2 linked regions of the Longibacter salinarum genome follow. Each later gene encodes a partner of the first gene's protein in a complex. Links are inferred from orthologs where the notes say so. Each region holds a gene or a part of one and is shown on either strand. Other genes may lie near its edges. The genes, in order: dnaG and dnaB.

Region 1 (10,947 bases):
CTTCAACCGGCAGATGAAACGGAGGGAGACGGGACATAGCCATGAGTCTGTACCGGAACCGATACGGGAGTTTTGGTGGACGCCAGATTGAGAGATGGAGCAACTCAGCACGAACAGGCAACAATTACTGCATAAGGGAAGTGTAAAAAACACAGGGAGACTCGTTTTCTCCTAGCGATCTGGTAAATTTACACAACGGATCCCTCAAGCACGCGGCGCTATGATCCCACGGATTGGCATTACTCCGTCTTTCGTTGATGGTGAGCAACGACTTCGGAGGGAATATGTGCTCGCCATCGAAGAGGCGGGCGGGCTTCCCTGCCCCTGCCCCATGGTCAGCGCTGGTGAGACACGAAGAGCCTTTGTCGAAACACTTGACGGGCTCATGGTGACGGGCGGTCCCGCTGTCACGGATGGTCTCGTCGGCCACCTGCCGGACGATCTGGGAACGACCGATCCCCTTCGCCTGACGGCCGACAAACACTGGATCGATCTCTGCGATACGGCAAGGCTACCCATCATCGGTATTTGCTACGGGATGCAGTTACTTAACGCCCGCGCCGGCGGAACCATTTACGGCGACGTGGAGGTCGAGGTGGAGGGTGCGCTGACCCACAGTCAGAAACGTGGTGCTGCGAACCATCTCATCCAGATCGAACACGACTCCCGGCTTTACGACGCTCTTCGCACCCAACGCACGTCTGTAAATACAAGGCATCTACAGGCGATCGCAACTGTGGGCGAGGGATTTCGCATAACGGCAACCGCACCCGATGGTACCATCGAGGCCATCGAACATGAAAACGGCAGGATTCTTGGCTTACAGTTTCATCCCGAGCGAATGCGGGAGACGATGATGCCTCTCTTCCGTATGTTCGTGGAACAGGCCCGCACCGCCCGAGCCGCCTCACCCGCCTAACCGCGCCGCCTCGTTCCACCTCGCCCGACCGACGTAACAGGCCCTACGCTGCGACCGTGTCCCCGACGGTCTCCACGCGTTTAACACCGTGCTCTCTCCCAGCATCGCGGCCTGCTCCATACCGCCTTGCTGCCCCCTTCGCACGAACGCCGCCGACTGACTCATGTCTCACTCCCAGCCCCCGTCTCCATCTTCGCACCATGCTGAGCCGCGGCACGTCGTCGCGGCTACCATCGTTCTCTTGGCCGGCATCGGTATCGGACTCACCGTGTCCGGCCACCTGACCACGATGGCGAAAGAAGTCATGGGCACCTTCCGTGTGCCGGTCTCCGTCTCGTCGCCGGACACCACGTCTTCGTTCGTCCCGTCCCGGCTCTTCACGCTGCGCGACCTGCCAACGCATCCGGACGCCGTGCACAGCGAGTATTTCTCTCCCGAGCTCTACGCGAGCGCTGGAGCGACGCCGACCGACCGGCGTGGCGAACTGCACCAGGACTTCCAGGCCCTCCTCGACCTCTATCATAAGCGGCAAAGAGTGGATGACAACTTTACGATCCGCGTCGCCCGTGATGACACCCACGAACTTCTGGAAGTCTACGTTCTGAAAGAAGACCGACGGCGCTACAACAATGGCGCGGACGTCGAGTGGCCTACGATCGATGCGAAGCGGCGCGTTCACACTCGCCGGCTCGTGGACAAATGGGAAGAGCGCGGCGTCCCGCGGGAAGAGATCACGGTGAAGTGGGGGCGCTCCAACCAGATCGACGAAGCACACGAGCGCGACCGGCCCTTTCTCGCCTACGAGCTTCGCCTGACGAACTATCTCGGCCTTAGCCTGCTTCCAACCGAGATTGGTACCGTGGAGACGTTCAACCAGGACGACCTCCGGTCCCACGTCGGTGCGCGCAGCCGATACCAGATGATGCCCTTTATCCTGCGTCGTAGCGGAGTGCACCAATACAGTCTGCGGACGGAGGAGAGTTCGTGGGTGGAGGTCAGCGAAGACCTGCATCCCCTCCTCACGATGGAGCCCGCCTTCCGCCTACTCCGAGGCTATGTGAACGCGGTCGGCCATGAGATTCCCGGTATCTCCGCGTACCATACCGGTCCGGGCAACATCTACAAGCTCTATCGAAAGTTCTTCACTCAATCCGGAGCCTTCGACACCGGGTCCACGGTGATGGACGCCTACATGTGGGCCATTACCGACGGCTTCGAGACCGTCAGCGAGAACTCCACCTTCGGCCCCTACTCTCGCGGATACGTTGCATCGGCGTACGGATCGCTGCGCGCAATCGACGACCGCCCGATTGACCTCTCCAATACGGTCCGTGCAGAGCGCGTCCAGCTTGAACCGGGCGAGACACTAATGCTGGCTGACATCCTGCGAGTGCTGGACGGCTCGACATCGGCCCTCAACTGGAGCATGGTCGCCGACCGGCCAAGCACATACGAACGCTTCCGCGGACTCAACCCTCACCTGGACCTTCCCGAAACGGACGACGGCGAACTCACGCCTTCTGCGAATGTCCGCTTCGTGTCGAGCGTCGACGGAAAAGCCGTTCGGTTCTTCCTCCCCACCGGCGGATCGAAAGCGCTCGAAGATGCGGGAATCACCGCGCTGGACAGTCGAGCCACCTTCCGGTTCGATGATGACACCTACCGTCTTCCATCTGATGAGCAGCGCACTGCCTGGGATCGTCGCTACGATAGCCTGGTCGACGACATCAAGCGGTTCGGATTTACCAAAGAGAATCGCGAGCGCCTCCTTACGATCTACGATGCGTTCGAACGCCTCGCGGAGACGAACCCAACGCATTACCGGCAGACGCAGCTCGACGTGATTCAGACGCATCGCCGGATCTGGCTATCGAATCCGTGGGAGACACTGTCCGATGCCGCGACTCTCGCGACCGGCAAGATGCGCATGCGCCCGCAACCGCCGGAGACGCTGGACACGCATCCGCTCGACGATTACACCCGGTCGCTCGACTCGAAATAACCTGAAGCACCGCGGGTCCGGCCCAAAGCGAGCGACGTAGCATCCGGGCCACGCTCTACATTTTAGCAGACATAGAACCGCCGGCGACAGGGATCGAGTCCCATCGCCGGCGGTTATGCGTTCGTTCGAACCGTTGGGTACACGCCCGTTCCGCTTAACGATTCCGGGCGGCCGCCATCAGCTGCTCCTGATACCCCAGCTCACCCTCATCCGGCACGCGCTGAACGTACCGACCGTCGGACTGCAATTCCCAGGCGGTGCGAGGATCGTTCATAGCACGTTTGAGAGTATGAATGACCCGCTGCCGCTGCGTCTCGTCGGTGATCGGGACCGCTGCTTCGACGCGGTCGTCCAGCCGGCTTCGCTGCCAGTCGGCACTGCCGATGTAAACGGCAGGGTCGCCGTTGTTGTGGAAGTAGAACGCACGGTCGTGCTCCAGAAACCGACCAACGATGCTCACGACCCGAATGGAGTCGCTGTAGCCATCGAGCCCCGGACGAAGGCGACAGTGACTACGAATCGCAAGGTCAATCTGGACGCCCGCCTGCGAGGCACGGTAAAGCTCACTGATAATCTTCGAATCGCCGAGTTCATTGATCTTCACCATGATGTGCCCGTTGCCGTGCTCCTCTTGGTGCCGCACCTCACGACGGATCATCTCCAAAAAGTGGTCGCGCATCTCCTGGGGCGCAACCACAACCTCTCGATACGACTGCTCCGGTGCGTAGCCCGTGAGGTAGTGAAAGAGATTCGTAAAGTCGTACCCGATGTTTCGATCGCAGGTCAGTAGCCCATAATCGGTGTACTGCCGCGCCGTCTGCGTATTGTAATTGCCGGTGGAGGCGTGGACGTACGTCCGGAGTCCATCGTCCTCGCGCCGGACGACGACAGCGGCCTGCGCGTGCGTCTTCAACCCGACGAGGCCATAGGCGACGTGCACGCCGGCGTCCTCCAGCTTGCGCCCCCAGGCAATGTTCTTCTCCTCGTCGAATCGCGCCTTGACCTCGACGAGCACCGCGACCTGTTTGCCACTTTCAGCCGCGTCGATCAGCGCATCCACGATGGGCGAGTCCTCGGACGTGCGGTACAGCGTCTGCTTGATCGCCAGAACCTGAGGATCTGCCGCAGCCTCCTCGATAAACCGCTGGACGCTCTCTTCGAACGAGTCGTACGGATGATGAACGAGCAGGTCGTTGTCGCGGATCACGGAGAAAATGTCGCCTGATTCGCGCCCCACGCCTCGACGGAGTCGTGGTGGCGTCAGCGGCGTCCACTTTGAAAATCGAAGATCCTTTCGGTATCGATCGTCCGGAACGTGGAGATCGGCCAGGACCCGCACGTCCGTGAAGTCGATCACCCTTTCGGCGACATAGACATCCTCCGGCCCGATGGAGAGCTTCTCCATCAGAAAGGACCGAACGGATTCCGGCATGTCGCGGTCTACCTCCAGGCGGACGACGGGCGCAAAGCGCCGTTCGCGGAGACGCTCAGAAATCATTTCAATGAGGTCATCGGCCTCCTCCTCGTCACGCCGGACGTCGGCGTTCCGCGTCACCCTGAACGCGTAGACGCCTTCCACCGTCATCCCACGAAACAGCTCGTTGACGTGATGCGCGATCACTTGCTCGATCGGCACAAAGTGGAGCGGTTCGTCGAGGGAGAGCCAACGAGCGCGACTCGTGGGTACCTTGACACGCGCGAAGTGTTGTGTACCGCGGTCCGGGTGCCGCAGCAAGACGGCGAGCGACAGGCTCATGTTGGAAATGAATGGGAACGGCCGCCCCGGGTCGACGGCAAGCGGCGTAAGAATCGGAAAGATATTTTTCCTGAAGTACGCCGCAAGTTTTTGTTTTTGCGCATCTCCGAGGTCCGCGTAATCCCGGATGCGGAGCCCGATCTCTTCTTCCATTGCCGGCTCGAGCTGATCCCACGTATGCCCGAGCGCACTGTACATCGGCCGTACGGCCCGAACGATGTGCGCAAGCTGCTCTTCCGGGGTCCGGCCATCCGGCGAAAGTGTCGTCACGCCGGCGGCCGCCTGCCGCTTCAGACCACCGATCCGCTTCCGAATGAACCCATCCAGGTTTTGCGCCGTAATGCTGAGAAATCGCAGACGCTCCAGCAAGGGCGTTCTGTCATCCCGCGCCATCTGCAGAACGCGCCAGTTAAAGTCGAGCCAGCTTAGCTCTCGATTGAAGAAAAGGCTCGGATGATCAACGTCTGCCTCTTCCGGCACCCGTTGCGGCTGAACGGCCCGAGCCAGAGGACTTTCGGACGTGACGAACGGCCGACACGGCTCATGCATGGCTGTTTTGCGCGCGTTCTCCACCCTCTCATTCGCAGAAAGGCCTGCGTCATCGTCCGTTAGACTCGTCGACTCCACGGCGGTAACAACATCGGCGCTGCCGTCGCGCTGGTCCGTTTCCAACTCCGATCCATCTGATTCGGGTGATGAAGTCTCGCGTGGATTTGTGGAGCCGGCAGGACGTAGATCGGAAGGTGAATCTTCCGGGGCGGGCGGGTCCAGCGAATGATCAGAATCAGAAGCCATGGAAGACAACGTCGAGTGTCGAAGACATGCGAGGGTTCGGGGCTGTCCCGAGAAAAAACGACCAGACTCGTCGCCAGGTCCGACTAAACACTCCGATAATGCGCTGCTGGGATGCTGGCGCGTCCGTAGGACATCCTACTCCCAGTCTAAAAACTCCCGCCTCCGAATTTGCTTGCGAAGGTCGTAGAGTTGCATCATCTCTTTCTGGAGCTCGCCGACATTTCCGGTTGCGGATCGAGAAGCTTCAAACATTTTCTCCTTGGTCCGAGTGATCGCCTCATCCACACGATCGAGTTTGAGCAGCGTCATGGCGCTCGCGCCCGCTTCGTACGGCTCCTGATTGAACCTCGGAACGGAAATATTCTGACGCTGACGCCAGTTTTCCGAGGGCGTGTATTTGTCAACCATAACAGATGCGGCGAGGCTCTGCAATTCAGCGCCGAATTCGCCGTCCGTGATCCGGGTCGGCTTTACAGCATCATCGCTGTACATATCGATGAACACTTCCACCATATCGCGCGCCGGGCCTTCCGTAAACTCACCCAGCGACATGTTGCCGAGGATGAATTCGACCATCGGCGTCCCGCTATCGAGCATCAGACGGAGCAGAACCTTCTCTTCCGGGAGCGGCGGTCTGCGTTGCGATGCGGAGCGCGCTTCTTGAGCACCTTCTCCTGCATCTTCATTCCCGTCGGATTCGTCGCCCTGGTAGTCGGCGTCGGTGTGAGGAGGCGGGGCATCATTGCTGGAGCTGGCATTGGCGGTCGAACCTGATGACCCATCGCGGGCATCGGGCGGAGCCACGGGGCGCCCCTGGGGCTCGTTCACGGACGCTCCCCCCGAGCTGTTGTCGCGCTGCTGCCGTCGCTGTTTCCGCCGTGCGCGTCGCTGATCTTGTCGTTTGACCTTCTCTACCTCTTCCTCCAACATCCGGAAAAGGTCTGAATCCGGTACATTCAGGACATCGCTTGTTCGCCGCACGTACTCACGACGCAGATTCCGATCTGGAATCTGAGCGACGGCGTTCACGATTTCACGCTGCACCTCCACGCGGTCTTCCGGCGTGTCGAAACGGCCTTCTCTGCGGGCACGGCGATACGCAAACTCTGGCAAGTCCTGCCGGTGCTCTTCGATGTAGGCAGCGAACGTCTGTGCATCTTCGGCACGAACGAAAGAGTCCGGATCTTCGCCATTGGGAAGCTCGACCGCGTAGGCGCCAAGCCCGTTCTGGAGAACGAGGTTCATCGCGCGGACGGCGGCTCGGGATCCGGCCTCGTCGGCATCGTACAGGAGGACGATGCGTTTGGCGTATCGATCGAGCGTCTGCACCTGGCCGTCCGTGAGAGACGTCCCGCTGGATGCAACGACGTTTTCGACCCCCGCCTGGTAAAGGGAGATAACGTCCGTGTAGCCTTCCACCAGAAGCACTTCTTCTTCACTCCGAATGGCCTGCTTAGCCTGCCGGAGACCGTACAGGACGCGGCTCTTGTCGTAGACCTCCGTCTCCGGAGAGTTGATGTATTTGGGCTGATCGGCGTCGGCATCCAGAATACGGCCACCAAAGCCGAGCACCTTCCCCACGTGCGAGAGGATCGGAAAAATCACGCGCCCACGGTAGCGATCGTAATAGCCGCTGCCGTCATTTCGCTCGATAATGAGACCGGCGCGTTGAAGAATCTCTTCGTCAATTTGCTCCTCCTTCGCAGCCTTGAGTAGGCCGTCCCACCGATCGGGTGCCCAGCCAAGACCAAATCGGGCAATCGTCCGGTCTTGAAACCCGCGGTCGTGCAGGTACTCCATCGCCTCGTATCCGCCGTTCGTGTCCGTTAACTGGTTGTAAAACCACCGGGCGGCCCACCGAAGCGCGTGGAAAATCGCTTCCTTCTCGCTCGCCGCTTCCGGATTGATCTCGTCATCCGGCAGCGGAACGCCGAACCGCTCGGCGAGCATGCGTACACTTTCGAGAAACCCAACGCCTTCGATTTCCTGGACGAACTTGAAGACGTCTCCGCCACGCTGACAACCGAAGCAGTAGTAGAGATTCTTCTCCGGATCGACGCTGAACGAAGGCGTGTTCTCATCGTGAAACGGGCACAACCCCTTGAAGCGGGATCCGCTCCGCTTCAGGTTGACGTAATCGTTGATTACATCGACCACATCCGCGACATCGCGAACTTCCTCAAGTTTGTGATCCGGGATCGCCATGGATGCACGATTTCTGGGCGCAGCACGTCTCCTCAGATAGGGTTATGTGTACGACGTGTGCGCGCCGCAGATCCTCTCTACGCGCTAACCGAGAGTAGCAGTTGACAAGCCGGCTGGCTGCCGAGACAGCACCTGGATAATCCGTCGTTCAGCTCGCCCGACGCGCTGGCGCTGTAACTAGGGCTACGCGCGAATCCCGTTCGGAGCAACAGGGGCGTCCGGGACGACGACAGCAACCTTATCGTCTTCCACGGGGGGAACCGGTGGCTTGTACGAGCACTGGCAGGACGAGAATCCGATGGCAAAGATAATCGCGAGGGCGGCAGCGATACGTTTCATAGGGATCGCGGGAAACAGGGGAAAATACATTCAGCGTTCTAAACAGAGCGGTCACAGGATAGATGCACGAACCCGGTGACGCAAGACCGGATCGCGACGGGGCACAGCCTACAGGGCGGTTTCGCAGCATTTTCTGGATTGACGCCGAATCAGACACTGAGATCCTCGCCAGTTAGACAAACGAAAGTTCGCGTGATGCCCTGTGTCCATCCAGCCATTCAAATCCATGCGACGACCGTCTGATTCCTGCCGTGGCCCGTGTATCCCGTCGTAAAGCAGGACGGGGCGACCTCCGCGTGGAAGTCGCCCCATCGTGCAGGCTCTCAAGCGTCAATCAACGTTGCTCACTGATTTAGGACGTCGCGGGCCATTCCCACCACGTTCTCTGGTGTGAAGCCAAATTTCTCCATGTTGATGCTGCCAGGAGCAGACGAGCCGAAGCGGTTGATTCCGATAGACCGTCCTTCCGGCCCGACGAATCGCTCCCAGCCGTAGGTCACACCAGCCTCGATCGATACGCGTGCCGTCACCTCCGGCGGCAGCACCTTGTTCCGGTATGCCTCATCCTGCTGGTCGAACAGCTCGAACGAGGGCATGCTGATGACCCGAACGTTGATCCCGTCCTTGCGCAGCGTATCGGCGGCGGCAACGGCGTGCTGGACCTCGCTACCGCTCCCCATGAGGATGATGTCGGGGGTACCGTCGTCGTCGGAGAGGATATATCCGCCCCGATGAACGCCTTCTGCCGGCCCCATAACCGACCGGTCGAATGTAGGCACGGTCTGCCGCGTCAGGGCGAAGGCCGTCGGTCCATCCGTGTTGCGGAGCGCGGCGACCCATGCCTGCGCGGTCTCCGCCGCATCGGCCGGGCGGAATAGCGTCACGTTCGGAATTGCGCGAAGCGCCGCCAGGTGCTCGATCGGCTGGTGCGTCGGGCCGTCCTCGCCGAGCCCGATGCTGTCGTGTGTGAACACGTAGATGACGGGCTGCTCCATCAGCGCGCTGAGACGCAACGAAGGCCGCAGATAATCGCTGAAGATCAGGAAGGTGGCGACGTACGGGCGAACCCCTCCGTGCAAGGCCATCCCGTTCGCGGCGGCGGCCATGGCATGCTCACGAACACCAAAGCGGAAGTACTGCCCTCCCGGGTTGTCCTTTTGAAAGTCTGTTCGGCCGTCGACCTCGGTCTTGTTCGACCCACTGAGGTCGGCAGACCCGCCAATGAGCATGTCCCCAACGACCGGGACGAGTGCAGACAGCGTTTTCCCGCTTGCCTTGCGCGTCGCGAGTTCGTCGCCTGCCTCGAAGTCCGGCAGAGCATCGTCGAGGTCATCGGGCAGCTCCCCGGCCATCCACGAATCAAATCGATCCGCAGCCTCCGGGCTTTCCACGCGGAACTGCTGGTAGCGGCCGTTCCATTCGGCCTGGAGCGCAGCGCCCTGGTCGATGGACTCCCGCATGTGCTCAAGCACGTCGTCCGGAATGTAGAACGACTCGTCCTCCTCCCAGCCGAGATTCTCCTTCGTCAGCTCGACCTCATCCGCTCCGAGCGGGGAGCCATGGGCGGCGGCGGTATTCTGCTGGTTCGGACTTCCGTATCCGATGTGCGTCTTGACTTCGATCAGCGACGGTCGATCCGTTTCCGCTTTGGCTTCGATAATGGCCCGGTCGATTGCTTCCAGGTCATTTCCATCCTCCACCGTGATGACGTGCCAGTCGTACGCTTCGAACCGCTGCTGGACATCCTCAGTGAACGCGAGGTCCGTTGAGCCATCGATGGAAATCTCGTTGTCGTCGTACAGATAGATCAGCTTGCCGAGCCCCAGGTGTCCGGCGAGCGATGCGGCTTCGGACGCCACGCCTTCCATCAGGTCGCCATCACTGACGATGCCGTACGTATAGTGGTCGATGAGTTCATCATTTGCTCCGGGCTCATCGTTGAAGTGCGCGGCCAGGTATCGCTCAGCAATAGCCATTCCGACTCCATTTCCGAAGCCCTGCCCAAGGGGGCCGGTGGTCGTTTCGACACCGGGCGTGTGGTGTACTTCGGGATGCCCGGGCGTCAGGCTGTCCCACTGGCGAAAGTTCTTGATTTCCTCCAGCGAAAGATCATACCCCGTCAGGTGCAGCAGCGCGTACAGTAGCATCGAGCCATGGCCCGCGCTGAGGACGAAGCGGTCACGGTCAACCCAGTGCGGATCGGTTGGGTTGTGACGTAGGTGACGGCTCCAGAGCACGTAGGCCATCGGGGCTGCACCCATCGGCATACCGGGGTGGCCGCTGTTGGCCTTTTCCACCGCATCCACAGCCAGGAAGCGGATGGTGTTAATGGTGCGCTCGTCGAGGTCAGTCGGCTGAATCAGGTCCAGCGTGGATGCGTCAGGCATGTGGCAGAAGCGGAAACGAAAGGCGGGAGATCACGGATTCGCTCGAACGGCAGTCGCGGCATCGCCGATCGGCGTAAAACATTTCGGTACAGCAGGAGGAAAGCTGCCAAATGCGGATAGCGGGACTACGATCCGCGTCCGCATACAGCAATAAAGGAATTCGCGAACCTCCGATACAGCGCGTTTCCAAAAAATACAATCAAATGGGGATGAAGGCGCTACTCCACCTGCCCCGGCAGGCCGTCCATCGACAATCTCGTCTCTCCCCTCGCTACTCGAATTCATGAGAGCCCATGACCCTCGACTCAGCCAAAGTGATCGCTCAGTCCTTCTCCAACGCACGCCCATGCCCCCATCGACACAGAGCACTCAGACCGAACGAGATATGCTCGCTGGGTCCGTATCATTCGCCGGTAGACAAAGCCGCTTTTCCTCCCAGCAAGGATGTCGTCCTGCCCGGCTCTCCTCCCCCGGTCGACAACGCGTCGTATGCCGCGTAATCAGCCCCGACGAGCACGATCGCCAGCGCGACGAGGTAAATCAC
Region 2 (10,870 bases), on another replicon or contig:
CTTGATGCTCCGCCGACCGATACGGACGAGGATGCTTCGGCTACCGAGGATGACGCTCCCACGGTGAACGAGTCTTCTCCGTCAAACACGTACTCGCAGCCGGGTGAGGCAGCCACGGACGATGCATCCAGCGTAGACGCCGACGACCTGCCGGCTCCGTCCACCGCGTCCGATGCCTCCGCCGGGGACGCCCTTTCTTCCACTTCTTCCTCCAACGACGCCTCCATGCCCAACCAGGACCTGTTCGGCAACGAAGTCGATCCCACCGAAGACCCGTCCCGCCCCCCGAGCGAACGGATCGAAGCGCTCATTCCTGACGACGCGCCGTACAAGGATATCGACTCGCTGGCGGAACTGGAGAAATGGGTTGCAGAGAACACACTCGTTCCGATCGACGAGGACCGCAAGAACCCCGTCTTCGGCGTGGGCGACCCGAACGCCGACCTTTTGATCATTGGGGAGGCTCCCGGCGCAAACGAAGACGAGCAGGGAGAGCCGTTTGTCGGCCGTGCGGGCAAGCTTCTCGACAAAATCCTGCAGGCGATCGAATTTGACCGACAGGACGTCTACATCGCCAATATCCTGAAGAGCCGTCCGCCGAATAACCGGGATCCGCTCGCCGAGGAAGTCGAAGCCCATATCCCGATTCTCTATAAACAGATTGCACTCATCCAGCCTGCGATTATCTTGTGTGTGGGCAAAGTGGCAACCAACACAATGCTTGACCGGAGGTCATCTCTCGGTTCGCTTCGCGAGAAAGAACATGACTTCTACGGCATCCCGCTCTATGCGACGTACCACCCGGCCGCCCTGCTCCGCAACTCGAACTGGAAGCGTCCCACGTGGGAGGACGTCAAGCTAGTTCGGACGCGCTACGATGAACTCACCGGCACGTCCTGACGGCGCCTGACCTGCTGGCCGCCCCATCCGTCTCCGGCGACCGGCACACCTCGTTTTCCACATCAGACGGCCCCTCCCGAGCGCTCCCAAATTCCTCTGCCCGTTTTCGCCATGGCCGACTCCGGCGATCAGTCCAAATCCCCGCGCATGAACATCGACGACACGTCGCGCCCGTCGTACCCGCTCGACAAGATGCGGGGACGGCAGAGCGATCGGCGGCGTCAGCAGGCCGATGCTGTGCACAAAAAGTCGGGACGGGTGCCACCGCAGGCCACGGACGTGGAAATGTCCGTCCTCGGCGCGATGCTGATCGAGCGCGAGGCCATTCCGAAGGCGATTGAGGTGCTTCCGCCCGAGGCGTTCTACAGCAGCAAGCACCAGAAAATCTACGAGTCGATCCTCAACCTCTTCGAGCGGGGCAACCCGGTTGACCTCGTCACGCTGACGGAGGAACTGAAACGTCGCGACGCTCTCGAGGAAATCGGCGGAGCCTATTACCTGACGGAGCTGACGACGCAGGTGGCCTCGGCAGCGAACGTCGAGTACCACGCCCGGATCATCGCGGAGAAATCGCTGCTCCGCAAGATGATTGAGAAAATGACGACCCTCGTCGGCCAGGCCTACGAGTCCGGCGCCGATGCCTTCGAACTGCTCGACCAGGCCGAGAGCGAGATCTTCTCCATCTCCGACACGCAGCTCCGGAAGGCGGCGTCTCCGCTCAACGACGTGGTGAAAGACACGCTCGAGCGGCTGGAGTCCATTCACGGGCAGAAGGGCGGCATCACGGGCGTCCCGAGCGGCTTTACGAAGCTCGACGACATGACGAGTGGATGGCAACCGTCCGATCTCATCATCATCGCGGCGCGGCCCTCGATGGGTAAGACGGCGTTCAGCCTTGCCGCCGCGATGAACGCCGCGATGCACCCGACAAACCCGGCCGGCGTGGCGATTTTCTCGCTGGAGATGGGCGCGCAGCAGTTGGCTCAGCGTCTCCTCACGTCCGAGGCCCGCGTCGATGCGCAGCGTGCGCGAACGGGTCGCATGAAAGATGACGACTGGCAGCGACTCGCCCGCGCGGCCGGTAAGCTGAGCGAAGCCAACATCTTTATCGACGACACGCCCGGACTCAGCGTGCTCGAGCTCCGCGCAAAGTGCCGGCGCCTGAAGGCGGAGCACGACATCGGCCTTGTCGTGGTTGACTATCTGCAGCTGATGCAGGCCTCCGGTGCTGTTCGCAGCGGCGCCAACCGTGAACAGGAGATCGCCCACATCTCACGGTCGCTGAAGGGGCTGGCGAAAGAGTTGAGCCTGCCGGTCATCGCGCTGTCGCAGCTCAACCGTAGCGTCGAGAACCGCGGCGGCGACAAGCGCCCGCAGCTTTCGGACCTTCGCGAGTCCGGATCGATCGAGCAGGATGCCGACGTCGTGTCGTTCATCTACCGTGCCGAGCGCTACGGCATCACGGTGGACGAGAACGGCAACTCCACCGAAGGAATCGCCGAGCTCATCATCGGGAAACAGCGCAACGGTCCGATCGGCACGGTCGAACTGGCCTTCATCGACCGGTACGCGCTGTTCGAGAACCTCACCTCCCGCTACAACGACAACGACCAGGGCGGCTTCGGCGGAGGAGACGATTACGGCGGAGGAGACGGCTACAACGGCCAGGACGGCGGCGGCAACAGCTTCGAGGACGACGCGCCGTTCTAATTCGAAATGCGAAGTGCGAAATGCGAAATGCGAAGTGGTACAAATAAAAAACGCGCCCGTCGGAAGTAGCTTCCGGGGCGCGTACGTCGTTCGGGGCTTCCCTAAATCAACCCTTTCCAGAAAGCCGATCTTTCAGCAAGGGAACGTCATTCTGGACAACTTCCAGATCTATGTTGAGGTAATCATGAGCGAGACGGTTACGCATTCCGATAACAGCACGCCACGGTACCTCACTTACACGTCTACGAAAAGACTCCGATAGCTGACGGCTTGCCTCTCCAATGATTTCGATCTGCCGAACCGTCGCATCCTGGAGCATCCGATTCTCTTCAAAGGTTTGCCGGTCCACACCGCGAGTGTACTCTTCAATCTGGTGGATTGCGTCCATGATGTGCTCCACATACACTCGATCTGTCTTCATAGAGCACAACCCGATCTTTTTCTAGATATGGGCGGATGTGGGGGCTGACAGAGCGTTCGGTCACGAGCTCCACGCGAGCTCCGAGCGTCTCCGATAATTCTTGCTCAAGTTCGAACCACTTCAACCCGAGAGCGGGGCGCTCCGACGCGGGACGCAAATCGACAAGTACATCGACATCACTGTTCGCATCGTGCTCCTCCCGGGCGACGGACCCGTACAGCGAAATGCGGGACGCAAAGGGACGAAGCGCCGGGACGACCACCTCTCGTACACGGTCAATGGTCAGCGTCGGAGGCGACATGAGAAATTGTAAACGAGCTTGAAGCGACAGTCCGAGGGTGAAGCCGTTCGTTGCAACACACTCAATATACGTGTACGCCACCCAAACGAAAAACGCGCCCGTCGGAAGTAGCTTCCGGGGCGCGTTTCGTTATTGCCGTAAGTCTGAGGTGACGGGCGGATTCGAACCGCCGTACGAGGCTTTGCAGGCCTCTGCCTAACCCCTCGGCCACGTCACCTTCTGGGGACGGAACGGGGCGGGGGTCGCCGCTCCGCTCGTGCGATATCTAGGAATGCATGCCCCTCTGGACGGTTCCGACCGCGCTCCCTACATCCACTCTATTTTCGAAGAGCATCGCTCGAACAAACCGTGGAAATCGTTTCCGATCAATGCTCCCCCGGTTTTACACCCATCCCTTCTCCTTCGCCTCCCGGTAGCCTTTCGCGCGAAGCTTAGACGCCGGGTTGTCGAGTTGTCCGTAGCCCCACTCGTGGAGTTCGGAGCGATCGCCGTTGTAATCCGTGTGGCTCATCACGCGGACGGTCTCCAGTACATCGCATCCCGCGACCGTCACAAGGTCTGCCGCAAGCTTCCACGTCTCCGCCTTCGTGAGGTACATCAGCGGCGTGTGGATGCGCAGGTCTTCATCCATGGCCAGCGATAGGCTCGTCTGCATCGAGTCGATGAAGACGCGGCGGCAGTCCGGGTAGCCGCTGTAGTCCGTCTGGCACATCCCGCCGACAAGGTCATGGATGCCGCGGTTGTACGCGTAGCTCGCGGCCGTGCTGAGAAAGAGCGCATTGCGCCCCGGGACGAAGCTCGCGGGCAGGTCCTCATTCCGCTCGTGCGCGGCGCTCATGTCCTTCTCGTGCTCCGTCAGCGCCGAGCCGGAGAGCGTGCCCTCCATGTCGATGATCTCAAACGGGACATCCGCCTTTACCGCAATCTTGCGCGCCTGCTCCGTCTCGACCGCGTGCTTCTGCCCGTAGTGAAACCCGAGCGCGTGGACCGACGCGAATCGGTCGAGCGCCCAGAACAGGCACGTCGTAGAGTCCTGCCCGCCGGAAAAGAGCACGAGCGCGGAGCGGTCGGTGGAATCGGGGTGCGGCATAGAGAGAATGGTACGGGTCAGGAAAGGTCGACATTGGAAACGTGGACGACACCAAGCAGCGAAAACACATTTGTGCTCGACAGAGCAGGGCTACTCCGCAACAGCGATTTCCACGCGGCGGTTGAGGCGGCGACCGGCGTCCGTCTGGTTGCTTGCGACCGGGCGCGTCTCGCCGTAGCCGGCTGTGTCCAGCCGATCGGCCTCGATTCCGTGCTCGGTGAGCCAGCGCTTGACGGCTTCCGCGCGTTTCTGAGAGAGCAAACGGTTGGATTCAGCGCCACCCTCGCTGTCGGTGTGGCCCTCTATGACGAATCGCGTGTCGGATCGGTTCTGCATAACCCGCTGCACAGCCTGCAGGGTCGGCTCGGATTCAGCCTGGATCGTCGCCGAACCCGTGTCGAACAGAATGTTGCGCAGTCGGACGCGGCCCTCGGCGTTCAGGTTTTCTTCGATCTGAGACGTTTCGCTCTGTGGAGCGAGTTGCAAATCGACGGTCACCTCCGTGCCCGCTTTGAGGTCGACCGGCTCCGACGTAGAGGAAAATCCAGGTTTCGCGGCCCGCGCCACCACGAGGCCCGCCGGCACGTCGGGAAGGTGGTATCGTCCGTCTTGGTCCGTTTCGACTGCGTCCAGTGCGGAGGACACGAGGACGCCCGGCAGCGGGGCTCCAGTTTTCGCGTGTGTTACACGGCCGCGCAGCGTTCCCGTCGAGGGAAACGTGTCGGGGTTGACGAGCACCTGGACGAAGTCGATCGCGAAGCCATCTCCCGCTCCCGTCGTCGGATCGTCGATTCGCAGCGAGAGACGGCCATCCTCCAGAAGATCATGGTAACCGGGAAGGATTTCGACGGTGACGAGCTTCCCGATCGGGCCGGTTTGATTGAGCGCGTTCAGCACTTCTTCCATCACCGGATACCGTTCCCCGTCGAGCGTCACCTGATACGTCGACCCAAAACGCGGGGCCTGAAAGTCGTCGAGAAAGAGCTGCAGCGCCACGGTTTCCACTTCAATGCCACTCAGGTCCGTCGTCATCTCAATGGCTTCAGCGGGCTCTGCCACCTGCGAGTAGCCGTCCTGCCCTTCCGGCGGCGAGCCATCGTAGCCCGTGCCGATCATAATGCGATCCGTTCCGGCGGGGTCGCTTTCCTCCGGCTCGAACGGGTACGCGTGCGGTGGCGTCGAGCGCCCCGAGAACGGCGTAAAGCCCCACGGCCACCCGAACCCGAGATTGTCGATGTCGCCGACGCGCACCAGCAGATCCGCCAGTACGGTGTCCCGTGTGGTAAATGTCGGCTGCGCCCAGTTGTCCGGCCAGCTGCGCGCCTGCTTCACTCCGGAAACCGTTCGGGCGTTGGGCTGGGCATCCGGGACGCGCGTCTTCAGCCAACACCGGGCCTTCTCCCCCTGCACGCCAGGCTCTACGTACGTAAACGCAGCACACTGAGGCTCATCTGCGCATCGCCGCGCACACTGCTCGGGCGGGCCATTCATCTCGATCGAGCGGTAGTCCGCACCAGGTCGATCCGTCTTCGGCTCGATGGTCATGCCGTCTACCTGTGCCCGCGCACCGGGCACCGCAATCACAGCGAAAATAACTACACTGATGAATGCAAGCGAGACGGAGACGTTGAGATGGCCAGACATGAACACGGACGCGTGGGCGAAGGGGAAGAGAACCCCGGGCGACAGAAACAGAGCGATGGCTAAACATCGACGGCCCGAGTCACGAATTCAACCCGGCTGCCGAGTCCGACGGATCGCTGCGTGTTCGCCGGGCTAATCAAAAAAATCGGTCCCTCCAGTCGAACTGAAAGAAGCGCAGGCTGCCCTACCGCTGGAAGAGGCAGAAAGGGCCGACAACAAGAGTGTTTAACGGCGGGCCCGGCAGGATTCGAACCTGCGGATTCGGATGGAGAGACATATTTATGAGGTACGACGTCACCTCACTGCAAATTCTCGTGGAACTGAGTCCAGTTGTCCGATGATGGCTTTACACCGGGTGGGAGCGGTTGAAATCGAAACACCCTGGGCGGGTCGATCGGCTCGCGGCTCCGTCCCGCAAAGTAATTGGGCCGGATGAGTTCGGTGATCACGATCGTGGTGTCATTCGGAATGTGACCGACGTACGTCCATGGATCGTTCATAAATTTCTGAAAGACAATGTTTGCGCCTGCATACAACCTCATCGTCTGAATTGAGATCGAATCATCAAAAACCCGAAATCCGCCCCATAGCAGGTTGATCGGTGAATCTCGCTCACCCGTTTTATCCAAAAGGCTGTGTTCGAAATGATCGATCTTGTGTACTTCGGACGGAGATTCGAAGGGTGTAGCATGTGGCGACCCATAGACGACACGTCTTTCACCACTGATTCCAGAATGAGCAGCAGTCCCGTCTTTCCATAAAATCAGAGGCTGTGCAAGCCGTTCAGACCACGTGGTGTCCAGATGCGTGTAGTACCCATCCAGCCGAAGCACAGACGTGTCGATTACGCCCGGCTGACTCTGATGCGTGTAGTGCTTCCCATTTACGCCGAGGCGCCAGATGCACCCTGAGAGAAGCAAAACGAGGGTCAACACCACCCCGAAGGACATGTCGTGCTGTGCTAGGATCATCTGCATGCCAGTGCCATCGTCTTGCATACCGGTTCGGGTGTGAAGAACATCGAAGTCGGATTTTACTTCTGGGAGTCATCTGAGGCATCGGAGGACATCGAATCCTTGACGGCGAAGACATCAAAGCCAGTCGACAGTCGTTTGACCAGAGCGACATCAGTGCCTCTCTTTCGATCGCGAAGGTACAGTTCGTACCTGAACCACCCCGATGAACCTTTAACTCGACAGCGGTACAATACGTATCGCTGATCGACGACGCGCGCAAAACGGATGGGACACTCATCGGTGTCCCGTTCGAACATGGACTGCACAGCGCCATCGCGGAGTCTGACGCGTGCGACACCGCGGCGACCGGGATCTTTATTGCCTCTCCACGGCGTGCTGTACGTTCCCAGTAGCGCATTTCCTGTTGAATCCCATGGCACCAGGGGCTCGAAGATGAGCGGACGGTCCGCGTACGTTGGCCAACTGAGGTCGTGAATCCGCTGCCATGGATGAAGGGAGAACACACTCAGGCGTCGCTCTTTCTCCATACGGTGACCCTGTACCCAGTCGACGACGAGACGAGAGCCGCCGGGCGAGAAGTTATGTTCCAGCACCCGGCCTTCGAACGCCTCCACTCGGAGCGTGTCTTGCAGCGATGCTGCGAGTACGACAAGCGTTGAGTCATTGTAGAAGTCCTGGTTTCGTCGTCCCGTCACAGCGACCTCTCCGTCCGGAGAGACGCTCACTCCCCCCCATAAACCGTACACCAAAAGTTGTCCTTCAGCACGAGAGGGCTGAGCAAACATACTGTCTCGCCGCGTGAACGACGGAAGGCGCTCAAGAGGCACACTGCTCGGGATATACCGCGGCGCCGCGTGTGCACCATAGTATACAGGACCTACCTTGCCTCGCTTCTCAAGAGTACCCTCAGGTAGACGTAGTTCGAAGATGTAAGGCGCACGCCGGTAGCTAGATGGATTGGTGATACCGACGAAGGTGACGACGGCATCGGGACCGACAGGGGTCTCATCGTCGTCTACCAGAAGATCGACGTTGTATCCACATCCGCTCAGCACCGCCACGAGCAGCGCTACGAAGTACAGTCGACCACTGAATCGGACGTGCGAAATCGATCTCTCCCGCATTCCCCTGTCAGATATTCCAGCATGAGTCGCATTCGCCATGTCAACACTCATACGAGAAAGAAGGGGAAAGTACGTGGGGCAGATCCAAGAATCCGCTGGTGCATCACAGGCACGCGTCAGGAAGGTATACTGGTAGAATACTTAATTAGACGCACCGCATGAATAACATCAACCTAGTATCCGTCACAGTGTGATAGAGCCTCGACGCTAGGTTGTCATGCTGGGGGTTCTTGATTCAGCTACACTTCGATGCGAGATGTCACCCTCTTCCCAGGCATGTGCACTAATCAGGACGTTTTCGTGGGGCATCTCAGAATGCAACCGGGGAAGACATGCAAACTGAAGCGTAAACAGAAAATGCCACGCCCAGACGATCTGGACTAGACGAACGCTGCCCCCATGCCACGGAGGAAGGCGGAGAGTTGAAGGTGGCGCGCCCGGCAGGATTCGAACCTGCGGCCTGCGGATTAGAAGTCCGCTGCTCTATCCAACTGAGCTACGGGCGCGGGTGGGGTCAACGTCCTTGACGGGACGCTGCGTCATCAAACTCTAAACTCAAGCACGCGGCGGGAGGTTCGAGGCGTTTCTGTTAACGAATGCCTCCGTCACGTGCCTACACGGGCTGCTCGAGATCGGCGAGCTCGTTCAGGTCGAGCGCGACGGTTTCGGGCTCAGGGCGGAGCCAGTCCGCCAGGGCGACGGCGGAGGGCCGTACGTCCATCGGGAGCTGCGAGCGGCACGCCTTGTCCTCGCAGGCCATCGGGTGGCCGCAACGGGCACAGCAATCGTGCGGCAGCGCGTACGGCAGATTGCAGTGCGGGCAGAGCGTGATGAATACGTCAGAGGAGAGATCCACGAGGTCAGGCGGAGAAAGGAGTCGCGGCACGGTTCCGTACAATACAACGAAGCCGGCCAATCACACCACTGTCTCAACACGTATTTCTCGAAATTTACCGCAGACTCGGTTGCGGGATGGAAAATCCAGCGTCCGACCCCATGTGGGGGTACACGCCACAAACGGTTCCGTGATGACCCGGTGGTGACCGCGATCCCGGGGCATCATCTTTTCCCTCCACGGTGCCTGGCCCTCTCTCTCCATCGCCTTCTATGCCGTCCTCAAACGATTCAGCATCTCAGTGTGCCTCCCTCGGCGATGACGTCGACCCGCTTATTCGGTACGAGGGGCAATGGAGCCGTACGGAAAAAGAGTCGCTTCACGGCGCTATTGAGGCATACGAAGGCCGCCATTCTGACCCTGTCGGTCATACCCCGAACTGGGTCCTCGTCGCGGTTCGCATCCCGGATCAACCGCAGTTTATCGCCAGCCGGCATGGATGGCAGGACATCGTTCGTGCAGATACGCCGGAGCACCTCGCGCACCGGGTCCGCAATCTCACAGATGGCTGCATGAAGAAAACCGAGCTTCCGTAGAGCTGGATTCTCATCCGCCCTAACGCAGAAAAACGCCTCGACCGGTTCACCGGAAGAGGCGTTCACTTTTGCTCGGAGAACCGTGTTGTGCCGGGAGACCGGCTACATCGTTCTCGAATGGTCGGGGCGGCCGGATTCGAACCGGCGACCCCCTGCTCCCAAAGCAGGTGCGCTAACCGGACTGCGCCACGCCCCGATCGGTGTAAGGAAGTGCTGCTGGGATGGTCTCCCGTAGATAGGCCCCCAGTGTAATGGGAGCCAGCGTCAACACTTCCGCCCTTTCTGCAGGGACTTACCTGAACTCGCTACGACGATGCTTAGTTCTTCGCAGCTTTCAGTTCGTCCTGCACGTTGTCGAGCGGCACCACCTTCTGCTTAAAGCTGTAGTGCCCGTTATCTTTTTTCTGTGCGACAATAATCTTCGCCATCTTCCGCGAAGCCGCACCTTTCTTTCCTTTCGTCTTAGCCATGACTCTGCCTGCCTGATCGCGTAGTTCGGAGATTATGCGCCCGTTCGGCGACGTGCGACGCCCTGTGGACGAGTCGCGCGCCCCTCATCTTGGGTCGCTACTTCTTCTCCCGGTGGACGGTGTGCTTCCGGAGGACCGGGTTGTATTTCTTCAGTTCGAGCCGATCGGAGGTATTCCGACGGTTCTTGGTCGTGTGGTACCGCGACGTGCCCGGAGCTTCCGTGCACTCGAGGATAACCTGGATGCGGTTGCCTTTAGCCATGATTCTTCAGTCTTCAGTGTTCAAAACGACGCGAGGTGAGGCAGCGGTCGCGTGACGCCATCGTTGACGTCAAGGAGCCAACGTTTACACGTTGATGCCCTGGGCGCGAGCTTCTTTCAGCACTGCTTCAATCCCCTTCTTGTTGATCGTCTTCAGCGTCTTGGCCGACACCTTCAGGGTGATCCAGCGATCCTGCGACGGGATGTAGAACCGCTTCTTCTGGAGATTGCGCTGGAAACGCCGCTTCGTCTTGTTATTCGACTTGGAAACGTTGTTTCCCGTCACCGGTCCCTTGCCGGTCAAATCATCTTTGCGGGCCATGGATACGCCTTCGTCTTCTAGGAAATTGCCGCTTGCGTCGTGTGGAGGTTCTTGTCCCGAACGGCGCGAAAAACATGATCACGACCGTTACGTGGACAGTCTCTTTGAAGGATTACAAACGGGAAAATGTTTATGAAGAAGCCGCAGAAAGGCGGAAGTTCCTCCTCTCCGCGGCCGATTTCACGATTCGACCATCAAACAAACGGATCCAGACGTTTG

What was found.
Region 2: the proteins of dnaG (region 1) and dnaB are in contact, whole or in part, in a crystal structure (PDB 2R6A), measured with the Geobacillus stearothermophilus proteins. The link is inferred for Longibacter salinarum from one-to-one orthologs. Residues at the interface, in WP_049624496.1 of Geobacillus stearothermophilus: Lys456, Leu457, Leu458, Pro459, Ala460, Asn463, Ala464, Leu467, Leu535, Leu536, Ile537, Ala538, Gln544, Glu545, Asp548, Tyr549, His552; in WP_033016901.1 of Geobacillus stearothermophilus: Ser13, Glu15, Ala16, Gln18, Glu91, Leu92, Asp94, Ala95, Val96, Pro97, Thr98, Ala99, Ala100, Asn101, Tyr104, Tyr105, Ile108.

The regions. Positions count from the first base shown.
Region 1 is NZ_PDEQ01000006.1:296,002-306,948, reverse strand. Bases 5,143-8,136 are described here. They hold dnaG (DNA primase), read right to left. Parts: upstream 7,678-8,136; coding sequence 5,608-7,677; downstream 5,143-5,607. Other genes in these bases: CRI94_RS17730 (hypothetical protein), read right to left, coding at 7,861-8,016; ppk1 (polyphosphate kinase 1), read right to left, coding at 5,143-5,472. Outside these bases: CRI94_RS12970 (GNAT family N-acetyltransferase), read right to left, coding at 1-37; CRI94_RS12965 (gamma-glutamyl-gamma-aminobutyrate hydrolase family protein), read left to right, coding at 221-919; CRI94_RS12960 (hypothetical protein), read left to right, coding at 1,083-2,921; more of ppk1, read right to left, coding at 3,076-5,142; tkt (transketolase), read right to left, coding at 8,361-10,403; CRI94_RS12935 (hypothetical protein), read right to left, coding at 10,807-10,947. UniProt on the Escherichia coli protein: RNA polymerase that catalyzes the synthesis of short RNA molecules used as primers for DNA polymerase during DNA replication.
Region 2 is NZ_PDEQ01000007.1:63,779-74,648, forward strand. Bases 394-3,310 are described here. They hold dnaB (replicative DNA helicase), read left to right. Parts: upstream 394-1,011; coding sequence 1,012-2,610; downstream 2,611-3,310. Other genes in these bases: CRI94_RS13625 (uracil-DNA glycosylase), read left to right, coding at 394-900; CRI94_RS13635 (HepT-like ribonuclease domain-containing protein), read right to left, coding at 2,717-3,031; CRI94_RS18165 (nucleotidyltransferase family protein), read right to left, coding at 2,976-3,310. Outside these bases: more of CRI94_RS13625, read left to right, coding at 1-393; more of CRI94_RS18165, read right to left, coding at 3,311-3,332; 7-cyano-7-deazaguanine synthase QueC, read right to left, coding at 3,715-4,422; CRI94_RS13655 (OmpA family protein), read right to left, coding at 4,513-6,066; CRI94_RS13660 (hypothetical protein), read right to left, coding at 6,366-7,043; CRI94_RS13665 (hypothetical protein), read right to left, coding at 7,100-8,218; CRI94_RS17520 (hypothetical protein), read right to left, coding at 8,781-9,023; CRI94_RS13675 (hypothetical protein), read left to right, coding at 9,275-9,598; CRI94_RS13685 (DUF4295 family protein), read right to left, coding at 9,916-10,068; rpmG (50S ribosomal protein L33), read right to left, coding at 10,166-10,330; rpmB (50S ribosomal protein L28), read right to left, coding at 10,415-10,651. UniProt on the Escherichia coli protein: The main replicative DNA helicase, it participates in initiation and elongation during chromosome replication. Travels ahead of the DNA replisome, separating dsDNA into templates for DNA synthesis.